3 regions of the Mesorhizobium sp. M1295 genome follow, and region 2 is predicted to be linked to each of the others. Evidence: predicted binding sites of a transcription regulator. Region 2 holds the regulator's gene; each other region holds the start of a gene.
The links. Region 2 encodes PhoB, which activates phosphate uptake and scavenging genes when phosphate is short. Its sites were predicted from a motif close to TGTCATNNANCTGTCAT; they were not measured.
Positions count from the first base shown of each region.

Region 1: a site for PhoB is predicted at 1,351-1,367, ahead of ugpB (sn-glycerol-3-phosphate ABC transporter substrate-binding protein UgpB). Genes of this name have one in related genera too.
Region 3: a site for PhoB is predicted at 1,260-1,276, ahead of phnF (phosphonate metabolism transcriptional regulator PhnF). Genes of this name have one in related genera too.

Region 1 covers NZ_JAMYLU010000018.1:49,172-52,446, forward strand. The annotation lists gene ugpB (sn-glycerol-3-phosphate ABC transporter substrate-binding protein UgpB) at 1-1,288, opposite strand, end outside; gene NKH29_RS23290 (bifunctional diguanylate cyclase/phosphodiesterase) at 1,582-3,275, shown strand, end outside.
Region 2 covers NZ_JAMYLU010000002.1:391,357-394,631, forward strand. The annotation lists gene pstB (phosphate ABC transporter ATP-binding protein PstB) at 1-322, shown strand, start outside; gene phoU (phosphate signaling complex protein PhoU) at 355-1,062, shown strand; gene phoB (phosphate regulon transcriptional regulator PhoB) at 1,079-1,768, shown strand; gene NKH29_RS05025 (ROK family protein) at 1,778-3,022, opposite strand.
Region 3 covers NZ_JAMYLU010000015.1:65,502-68,776, reverse strand. The annotation lists gene NKH29_RS20625 (zinc-binding alcohol dehydrogenase family protein) at 1-461, shown strand, start outside; gene phnF (phosphonate metabolism transcriptional regulator PhnF) at 480-1,223, opposite strand; gene phnG (phosphonate C-P lyase system protein PhnG) at 1,358-1,819, shown strand; gene phnH (phosphonate C-P lyase system protein PhnH) at 1,819-2,430, shown strand; gene NKH29_RS20605 (carbon-phosphorus lyase complex subunit) at 2,432-3,275, shown strand, end outside.

The sequences.
Region 1 (3,275 bases), on a different contig from region 2:
TCGCGGCGTTGCCGCGTGTGACCGCATTGTCGAGCGCCTGCTGGGCGGTTTGCTGGCCGGCCAGCAGCTTCTCCAACTCCTCATTCTGAATATCACGCACCTGCGGCAGATTCGGCAGGCGCACGCCCTTCGAGTTGTCGGTCGGCGCCTTGCCCGTCATCTGCAGGATGGGTGTCTCGCGGCCGGGGTTTTTGTCATAGAAGCCTGATTTCTTGGTCGCCTCATACGCGGCGAGCGTCACAGGCAGGTATCCCGACTTCTGGTGCAGATATTCCTGCACATCGGTCTTGGACAGATAGGCAAAGAAGGCGGCAACACCCTTATATTCCTCGTCCGACTTGTTGCCGAACACCCACAGGCTGGCGCCGCCCGGCGTGGTGTTCTGTGGTGCGCCCTTGGCGTCGCTATCGTAGGGAAGCTGGCCGATGCCATAGTTCATGCCGGACTTGACGATATCGCCGAGGCCGCCCGACGATTCGGTGAAGATGCCGCATTCGCCGGCGAGGAATATCTGCTTGGCTTCGGAGGTGCGCCCGCCATACTTGAACGTGCCGTCCTTGGCTAGGTCCGCGAGTGCCTGGAAGTGGTTGGCGAAAATCGGCGCATTGATCTTGAGTTCGACATCGCCGCCGGCCAGGCCGTTCTGCTGAGTGGCCCAAGGCACGTCATTCCACGCCGCGAAATTCTCCAGATGGATCCAGGTCAGCCAGGTCGAGGTATAGCCGCAAGGGGCGGCGCCGCTCGTCTTGATCTTCCTGGCAGCTTCCCACACCTCGTTCCAGGTCTTGGGCGGGCTGTTCACGTCGAGGCCTGCCTTCTGGAAAATGTCCTTGTTGTAGTAGAGGATCGGCGACGAGGAGTTGTAAGGGAACGACAGCATGGTGCCGTCCGGCTTCGAATAATAGCCGACGATGCCGGGCAGATACTGGCTCTTGTCAAAGGTCATCCCGGCACTGGTCAGCACATCGGCCGCCGGCTTGATCGCACCCTCGGCCGCCATCATCACGCCGGTGCCGACGTCGAACACCTGGAGGATATCGGGCGCCTGGCCGGCGCGGAAAGCGGCGATGCCGGCATTCAGCGTCTCCGGATAGGTGCCCTTGAACACCGGAACGAGCTCATAGTCGCTCTGGCTGGCGTTGAAATCCTTGGAGATCTTGGCGACGACCTCGGCGTTGGCGCCGGTCATGGCGTGCCACCAGCTGATCTGCGTGACGGCGAAGGCGGAGGTGGTGGAAAGCAGGGTCAAGGTGGCGGCAACACCGGCCGCGAAGCCGAAGAACTTCATGTTTCATCTCCCGTTTGTCATTGGCGAAAGGGGCACTCTCGCAAAGCCAATATGTGGCGCTGATGACAATCGGACAACGGTTTTGTTGCGGGTCAATGAACATCGCTTCCGGCTAAAGTGCGCTCGCTACCGAAAGCGTCGCCAGGAACTACATCACCGCCTTCTCGGCGGAGCGCATCGGTTTTCCCCCGAAAAGGCCCGCCTCATGGCCCGCGGGTTAACCATTCGTTAAAATCTCCAAGAGCTAATCAGTCACACCTCCCCTGTTATTTGGCAGACCGAGTGAACCCAGGATGCTGACGGTCTATAATTGTATTGTAAGTCAGCACGACCTGAGACTGGTCGCACTTGCCGCCCTCGTCTGCGGCATTTCTTGCTTCTCTGCAGTAAATCTCCTTAAGCACGTCGGCCGATCGACCAACCGAAACCGGCTTGTCTGGCTAATGATCGCCGCAACTTCGACCGGGTTCGGCATATGGGCGACGCATTTCATCGCCATGACTGCGTTTACGCCGGGAATACCGAACGCATACAATCCGGGATTATCCGCCTTTTCGCTTGCCGCCGCCGTCATCCTGACCGCGCTTGGGATGTGGGTTGCCACCTTGCGCCGCGGCATCGACCATTTCCTCGTCGGCGGCGCCATTCTGGGCGGCGCCATCGCGACGATGCACTACATCGGCATGGCGGCGTTCGAGGTCGAGGGCCGGATCGTATGGAACCTGCTCCTTGTCGCGATATCGCTTCTGGCCGGCGGGACGCTCGCGGCACTGGCGCTCCTTGTCGTCTTGCGCCGCCCGTCCGCGCTCGCGACACTTGGCGGCGCCGCGCTTTTGACGCTGGCGATTTGCAGCTTGCATTTCATCGCGATGGGCGCGGTGTCGATCATTCCGGATTCCTCGATTGAAATATCCGAACATTCCATCGAGCCCATTTCCCAGGCCTTTGCGGCAGCGGTCGCCAGCCTGGTAATCCTTGTGCTGTCAGGCGCCGCGCTGTGGATCGACCTGCGCTTTCGCCGGCAGAGGCTCGAGGCCGATCGCATGCACGATCTCGCCAATGCCGCGGTCGAAGGGCTGATCGTTTGCGATGGCACACGCATAGTCAGCGCCAATGACAGCATGGCGAAACTGACGGGCACGGCGACAGCCACCCTGAACACGATGCAACTCGGCGAGCTGTTCGATGGACAGAGCGCAGCCGATGTATCCGGCTTCGGCGAACAGGCACAAGAAACGAAATTGAGGGGCAGCGACGGCACGAGAATTCCTGTCGAGCTGATCGCCAGGAAGATCGCCTACTGCGGCAGGCCTCATACGGTGCTTGCCGTTCGCGACATCCGTGAGCGCAAGAAGGCGGAAGAAGAGATCCTCCGTCTCGCGCATTTCGATCCACTTACCGGGCTTGCCAATCGGCGGAGCTTTTCTTCCCGGCTCGAAGCAGAAATCGCTTCGATGGAGCGTGGCAGCAAGGATGGATATCTGGCGCTCCTGCTGCTTGACCTCGACCGATTCAAGCAAGTCAACGACCTCTACGGCCACAGCGCCGGTGACGCCATGCTGCAGAAGCTGGCGCACTGCATTTCCGGCATTCCGCGCCACGGACAGATGCTCGCGCGTCTCGGCGGCGACGAGTTTGCCGTCTTAGCTCCGAACCTCCCCGACCCCCTGGCCGCAGGCCGCATAGCCGAGGACTTGCTGGCGGCGATCCGGGAGGAAAACAGGGTTTCAGTCGGCTCCGGCCTTGTTTCGGCCAGCATCGGCATCGCCTTCTTTCCGCTGGATGCCGAAGATCAGGCCGGCCTGATCGGCCATGCCGACACGGCACTCCATCGCGCCAAGACCGAGGGCAGGGACACGTATCGTTTTTTCGAGATAGCCATGGGCACCGCGGCCCGCGACAAGCGCGTGATGGAGCATGAACTGCGCCAGGCGATCGCCCGCAAGGAGTTCCACCTCGTCTACCAGCCGCAGAAGGAAATCCGCAG
Region 2 (3,275 bases):
CTTGAGCCTGTCAGGCGGCCAGCAGCAGCGGCTTTGTATTGCCCGCACCGTGGCGGTGAAGCCGGAAGTCATTCTGCTCGACGAGCCGGCTTCGGCACTCGACCCGCTGTCGACCGCCAAGATCGAGGAACTGATCGACGAATTGCAAGCCGACTACACGATCGTCATCGTCACCCACAACATGCAGCAGGCGGCGCGCGTATCGCGCCAGACCGCCTTCATGTATCTGGGTGAACTGGTAGAGTTCGACCGGACCGAGAAGATCTTCACGTCGCCCCGCGAGAAGCGCACGCAGGATTACATCACCGGCCGCTTCGGCTGAGCCGTTCCGATCACGCATATGAGGACAGGACCATGGGCGAACACACAGTCGCTTCTTTCGACGAGGATCTCGAGCAGATCAGCAAGCTGATCCGCGACATGGCCGACCTCGCCGGTTCGATGGTCGGCGGGGCGACCAAGGCCCTGTTGAATTCTGACAACGTGCTGGCGCAACGCGTCGTTTCCGACGATGCCATCATGGATGCGCGTCAACGCGAACTGGACGACCGCGCCATCACCCTGATCGCCAAGCGCCAGCCGATGGCCCACGATCTGCGCCATGTCGTCGGGGCGATCCGCATGGCCGGCGATCTCGAACGCATCGGCGACCTTGCCAAGAATATCGCCAAGCGTGTGAGTGCGGTCGGCCTTAGCGTCACACCGCGCGACCTATCGCATTCCATCGATGCGATGGCGCAGCTGGTGCTCATCCAGGTGCAGGGCGTCATCGAGGAGTATGCTGCAGGCGATGCGGCCGCGTTGGCCAAGCTACGCGCCGCCGACGAGCGCATCGACGTCAAATATACGTCGGTGTTCCGCGAACTGTTGACCTACATGATGGAAGACCCGCGCAACATCACCGCTTGCACGCATCTGCTGTTCTGCGCCAAGAATCTGGAGCGGATCGGCGACCATGTCACCAACATCGCCGAAAATGCGTATTATGTGCTGACCGGCGAGCAATTGCCGGTCAATCGTCCGAAGCAAGACGAAACGACAATGTCCGCACCGGCGACATGATGGGGGTGCCCAGCCGATGATCGCACCACGCATAATGGTGGTGGAGGACGAGGAGCCGTTGGGTGTGCTGCTCCGCTACAATCTCGAATCCGAAGGCTACCAGGTCGAGGTGGTGACACGCGGCGACGAAGCCGAGATCCGTTTGCAGGAGAATGTGCCCGATCTTCTGGTGCTCGACTGGATGATACCAGCGGTTTCCGGCATCGAGCTCTGCCGCCGGTTGCGGGTGCGCCCCGAAACCGAACGGCTGCCGATCATCATGCTGACCGCGCGCGGCGAGGAGAGCGACCGGGTACGCGGTCTTTCGACCGGCGCCGACGACTATCTGGTCAAACCGTTTTCGACACCGGAATTCATGGCCAGGGTCAAGGCGCTGCTGCGCCGCGCCAAGCCGGAAGTGCTGTCCAGCGTGCTGAAGGTCGGCGACATCGTGCTCGATCGCGAATCGCACAGGGTGTATCGCAAGAAGACCGAGATCCGGCTCGGGCCGACCGAATTCCGGCTGCTCGAATTCATGATGCGGCATCCGGGCCGCGTCTTCTCGCGCAGCCAGTTACTCGATAATGTCTGGGGCGAGACGATCTATATCGACGAACGCACCGTCGACGTGCATGTCGGGCGGCTGCGCAAAGCCGTCAACAACGGCCGCATGCCTGATGTCATCCGCACCATCCGCGGTGCCGGCTACGCGATCAGGGAAGATTGACCCGCCCAGTCAGGCTACGTTCTTTCTGACGCCGGGCCTCATTTGCGCGCCCGGCGCGAAAATCTGCTGGTCGACGAAGCTTAACGCCCGCATTGCACAGCCTTCGCGGATCAGCGGCAATTCGTTCGGCTCGGTATCGAAGGAGATCGAGCCCGAATGCTGGCCGCCGGCGGTCTGGGCGATGGCCTTCCGCAAGGCCGGCTCGATCAGATCAAAGGCGGCGGCACTGGCGCCGACCATTGCGACCGGTGCCGGATCGATCAGCGCGAACAGCGAGCCGAGACCGAAACCCAGCGCTTCGCCGGCCTTGCGGTAGGCTTCGCGTTCCGGCCCGTCCTTCTCGCGCGCCCGAACCGCCAGCGCGCGCATGTCGGCGTCGCTGACGTCGGCGACCGGTTGGCTGTCTTCGCTCATCTGCGTGGCGTTGCGCCAGATGGCGTAATTGCCGGCATAGGCCTCGATGCAGCCGCGCCGCCCGCAACGGCAGAGCGCGCCGCCCGGACGATGGATCATGTGGCCAAACTCGCCGCCCGAGGAATGCGTGCCGGTGAACAGCTCGCCCTTCAACACCAGCCCCATGCCGATGCCGTGCGAAAGCAGGATGGCGATGAAGTCGTCGCGATAGCGATCCGGATCGCGCCAGCGCAAAGCCACCGCCATCATATTGCAGTCGTTCTCCACCGTGGCCGGGATGCCGAATTCATCTTCCAGCATGTCGGCAAAGGCGATGTCCGTCTGCGGCGTGATCGGCGACCACAGCATGGCGCGTGCAGGGGAGTCGGTAATTCCCTGAATCGCCAGGGCGATGCGGGCGACACTGCGGACGTCAAGATCTGGATCGTCCAGCCGGCGCCGGACGATGGCCATGCATTCGCGGATCAGTTCGTCGCGCGGCATGGTCAGCGTGTCCAGCCGGCGCTGTTCCTCGGCGACCACCTGCCCCGCATAGTCGATGATGGCGGCCGACAGGAAATTCAGCGACAACACCACGGTCAGCACCGCCGCCGCTTCCGGATTGAGGGCGAGGCCGACCTGCGGACGACCGCGTTTCAACGAAACGGGTTCGCTTGCCTTGCTCTCGGCGAGGATGCCTTCCCGTATCAGGTCGGAGGAGATCGCCGATATGGTCGAATGGCTGAGGCCGGTGGTTGCGGCGATCTCCGTACGCGATGGCTGGCCGGCCCGGCGCACGGCCGAGATCACCATCGCCCGGTTGCGCCGGCGCAAATCGTCATGGCGGATTCCGACCGACATCGTTTTGCTTTCCTCCCGGTTTGCCGCGGCCGCTCATGAACCGGAAGCCGTCGGTAATGCCGACAAATAGTGTCAGATGAGGCAAATAGTGTCAGATGCAGGTGGCGCTGTCATCGTTTATTCCGAAGCTCGAAAAAACTCGCAGCAACATCAAAATCCATCAGAATCGATGTTGACAGCAGCGGGAGATCGGGCCACTATTTTTTCGAGGCTCGAAAAAATTAGCGCCTCTAAGCTGGCCTTTGGGGCCAAT
Region 3 (3,275 bases), on a different contig from region 2:
TGACGCTGCTCGACATGAGTGCCGAGAGGCTGGGTTTCGCCGAAAGCGAACTCGGCTTCGCGACCCTCAACGGCTCGCAGGGCGCCGCCGCTGATCTGGTGCGGCAGGCGACCGACGGCGATGGTTTTGACGCGGTCTTCGACGCCACCGGCAACACCCAGTCGGTGCAGTCGGCCTTCGCCCATGTCGCGCATGGCGGCACGCTGGTGCTGGTCAGCGTCGTCAAGGACGACATCGCCTTTTCCGATCCCGAATTCCACAAGCGCGAGATGATGCTGATCGGCAGCCGCAACGCTCTGCGCGCCGATTTCGACCATGTCGCCGCTTCAATCCGCAACGGTGCGGTGCCGCTGGCAAAGCTAGTCACCCACCGCACCACGCTTGGCGAGACGCCGCGCGACCTCGCCCGCTGGGCACATGAGAAATCCGGGCTGATCAAGGCGGTCATCCAGGTCGGATGACACAACGATAGCCGCGTCTCAAAGCGCCGACAGTTTGAGTTCGATGCGCTCGGCCGGGAAGCGCGACTCCGAAAACTGGATCGGCTGACCGTCGGGCGTGACGTTGACGGCGACCGTCACCAGCACGATGGCGCCGGGCTGCAGGTCGAGGTCGGCAAGGTCGGCGGCATCGGCATGGCGCGCCGACAGCACGGTCGATTGCCGGAGATAGTCGTCGATGCCGAAACGTGCCAGCGATGCCGTGATCGAACCGGTTTCTGCCATGGCAGCATCGATGCCGGCAAAGCGCCTGGCATCGAACCAGCCGGCAGCGCGGGACACCGGCATTCCATCGGCTTCGCCCCGCGTTTCCAGGCGTATCACGTCGGCCCCCTGCGCAAGGCCTAAGCCCTCTGCGACACGACGGTTGGCCGGCTCGACCGATGAGGCGAGCAAGGTGATATGCCGCTCGGACGCCTGTCCTTGCAATCCCTCGGAAAAGCGGGTGCGGGCGCCGATCGGATAGGACAGCCGCTTTCGCGACAGCACGAAGGTGCCACGCCCTTGCTCCGCCTTGAGCACACCCTCCTGCACCAGGGCTGCGATAGCGCTGCGCACCGTATGGCGGTTGACGCCATAGCGTTCGGCAAGTGCCACCTCCGGCGGCAGCGCGGCATTCTCGGGAAAATCGCCAACGGCGATCGAGTGCAGGATCTGGTCGGCGATCTGCCGCCATAGCGCGACACCGCTGCGCCGCTCGATGCTGTTTGCTTGCCCGATCATTTCCCGCCCCAATCTTTGCGCCGACCTTTTGGCCCGTGTCACGTACACGTCATAGACACGCGCTAGATAATAGATATAATTTGTATAGTTGTCTATATCAATCGACAAATGCACGCAGACGAGGAGTAGCGGCCATGCGAGGACGGGAAGCGCGAGAGCAGGCCGAGCGCAAGGCCGTAATGGCGACGCTGGCGCAATCGGCCGGGGACGACATTGTCCGCCTCTGGGACGAAGCCGGGCTGCCTTGTGAAGCGGAACTTCTGCGTGGCCCCGAAACCGGCCTGGTTACCGTGCGCGGCCGCATCGGCGGCGGCGGCGCGCCGTTCAATGTCGGCGAGGCGACGGTCACCCGTGCCACGGTGCGGCTTGCGTCCAGCCATGTCGGCCACTGCTATGCGCTCGGCCGCGACAAGCAGAAGGCAAGGCTGGCAGCAATCGCCGATGCGCTGTGGCAGGACCCGGCCCACCGCAACGGGGTCGAGACCAGGCTCGTCGCGCCCTTGCAGGCGGCACTGGCCAAGGCCCGTGACCAGCGCCGCGCCGAGACGGCGGCGACCAAGGTCGATTTCTTCACAATGGTGCGCGGAGAAGACTGATGGACCTCGCCACTCAATCGATCGAAGGCGGCTTCGCCGATCCGGTATTCAACGCGCAGACCGTATTCCGCGCTGTGATGGACGCGATGGCGCGGCCGGGCAGCGTGCAGCCCTTGCCGGCCCTCGCCCACCCCCCCGTGCCGCTGTCGGCCACCGCCGGTGCCATTGCTCTGGCGCTGTGCGACAACGACACGCCGCTCTGGCTCGACCCGGCTTTGCAGGGGTCGGCGGCGGTGAAATCCTGGCTTGGCTTCCATACCGGCGCGCCGCTGGCCAACACCCCGGCCGACGCGCATTTCGCGCTGATTGCCACGCCGGCCGAGATGATGGCGCTCGACGGGTTTTCGCAAGGCACCCAGGATTATCCCGATCGTTCGACGACGCTGATCCTTGAGGTCGGCGATCTCGTCTCCGGCGCTCCGCTGCTGCTCGAAGGCCCGGGCATCGAGAAGACGGCGACGATCGCGCCGGCGCAAATGCCGCGTCATTTCGTCGAGCAATGGAAGCAGAACAATCAGCGCTTTCCGCGGGGTGTCGACATCATCCTCGCCACGTCCGACGCAATTGCCTGCCTGCCGCGCACGACGCGCATTAAGACGATGGAGGCGTAGGATGTATGTCGCGGTAAAAGGCGGTGAAGCGGCCATCCGCAACGCCCACAAATTGCTCGCCGACCGCCGGCGCGGCGATCGCTCGGTGCCCGCACTTCGGCTCGACCAGATCGTCGAGCAGCTGGCGCTCGGCGTCGACCGGGTGATGAGCGAAGGTTCGCTCTACGACAGGGAATTGGCGGCACTCGCCATCGTCCAGGCGCGCGGCGACATGATCGAGGCGATCTTCCTGGTTCGCGCCTATCGCACGACGCTGCCGCGCTTCGGCTATACCAGGGCGATCGAAACCGGCTCGATGCTGGTCGAACGGCGCGTGTCGGCGACCTACAAGGACCTGCCCGGCGGGCAGTTGCTCGGCCCGACTTTCGACTACACCCACCGGCTGCTCGATCCCGAGCTTGCCGCCGGCGGCGAAGTCGCCGAACCGGAGCAGCGTGCAGGCGAAGCGGAGGCGATGCCGCGCGTCTCGGCCATCCTCGCTCGCGAAGGCCTGATCGAGCCCGACGGCGACATGCCCGGGGATCATGTCCCCGGCGACATCACCCGCGAGCCGCTCGAATTCCCGATGGCGCGTGATATCCGCCTGCAGGCGCTGTCGCGCGGTGACGAGGGGTTTCTGCTGGCGCTCGGCTATTCCACCCAGCGCGGCTATGCGCGCAACCATCCTTTCGTCGGCGAGGTTCGTATCGGCGAGGTCGAACTGGAACTGGACGTGCCGGAACTGCCCTTTGCCGTGCCGCTCGGCAGCATCCGCGTCACCGAATGCCAGATGGTCAACCAGTTCAAGGGCTCGGCCAAGGCGCCGCCGCAATTCACCCGCGGGTACGGCCTCGTCTTCGGCCAGA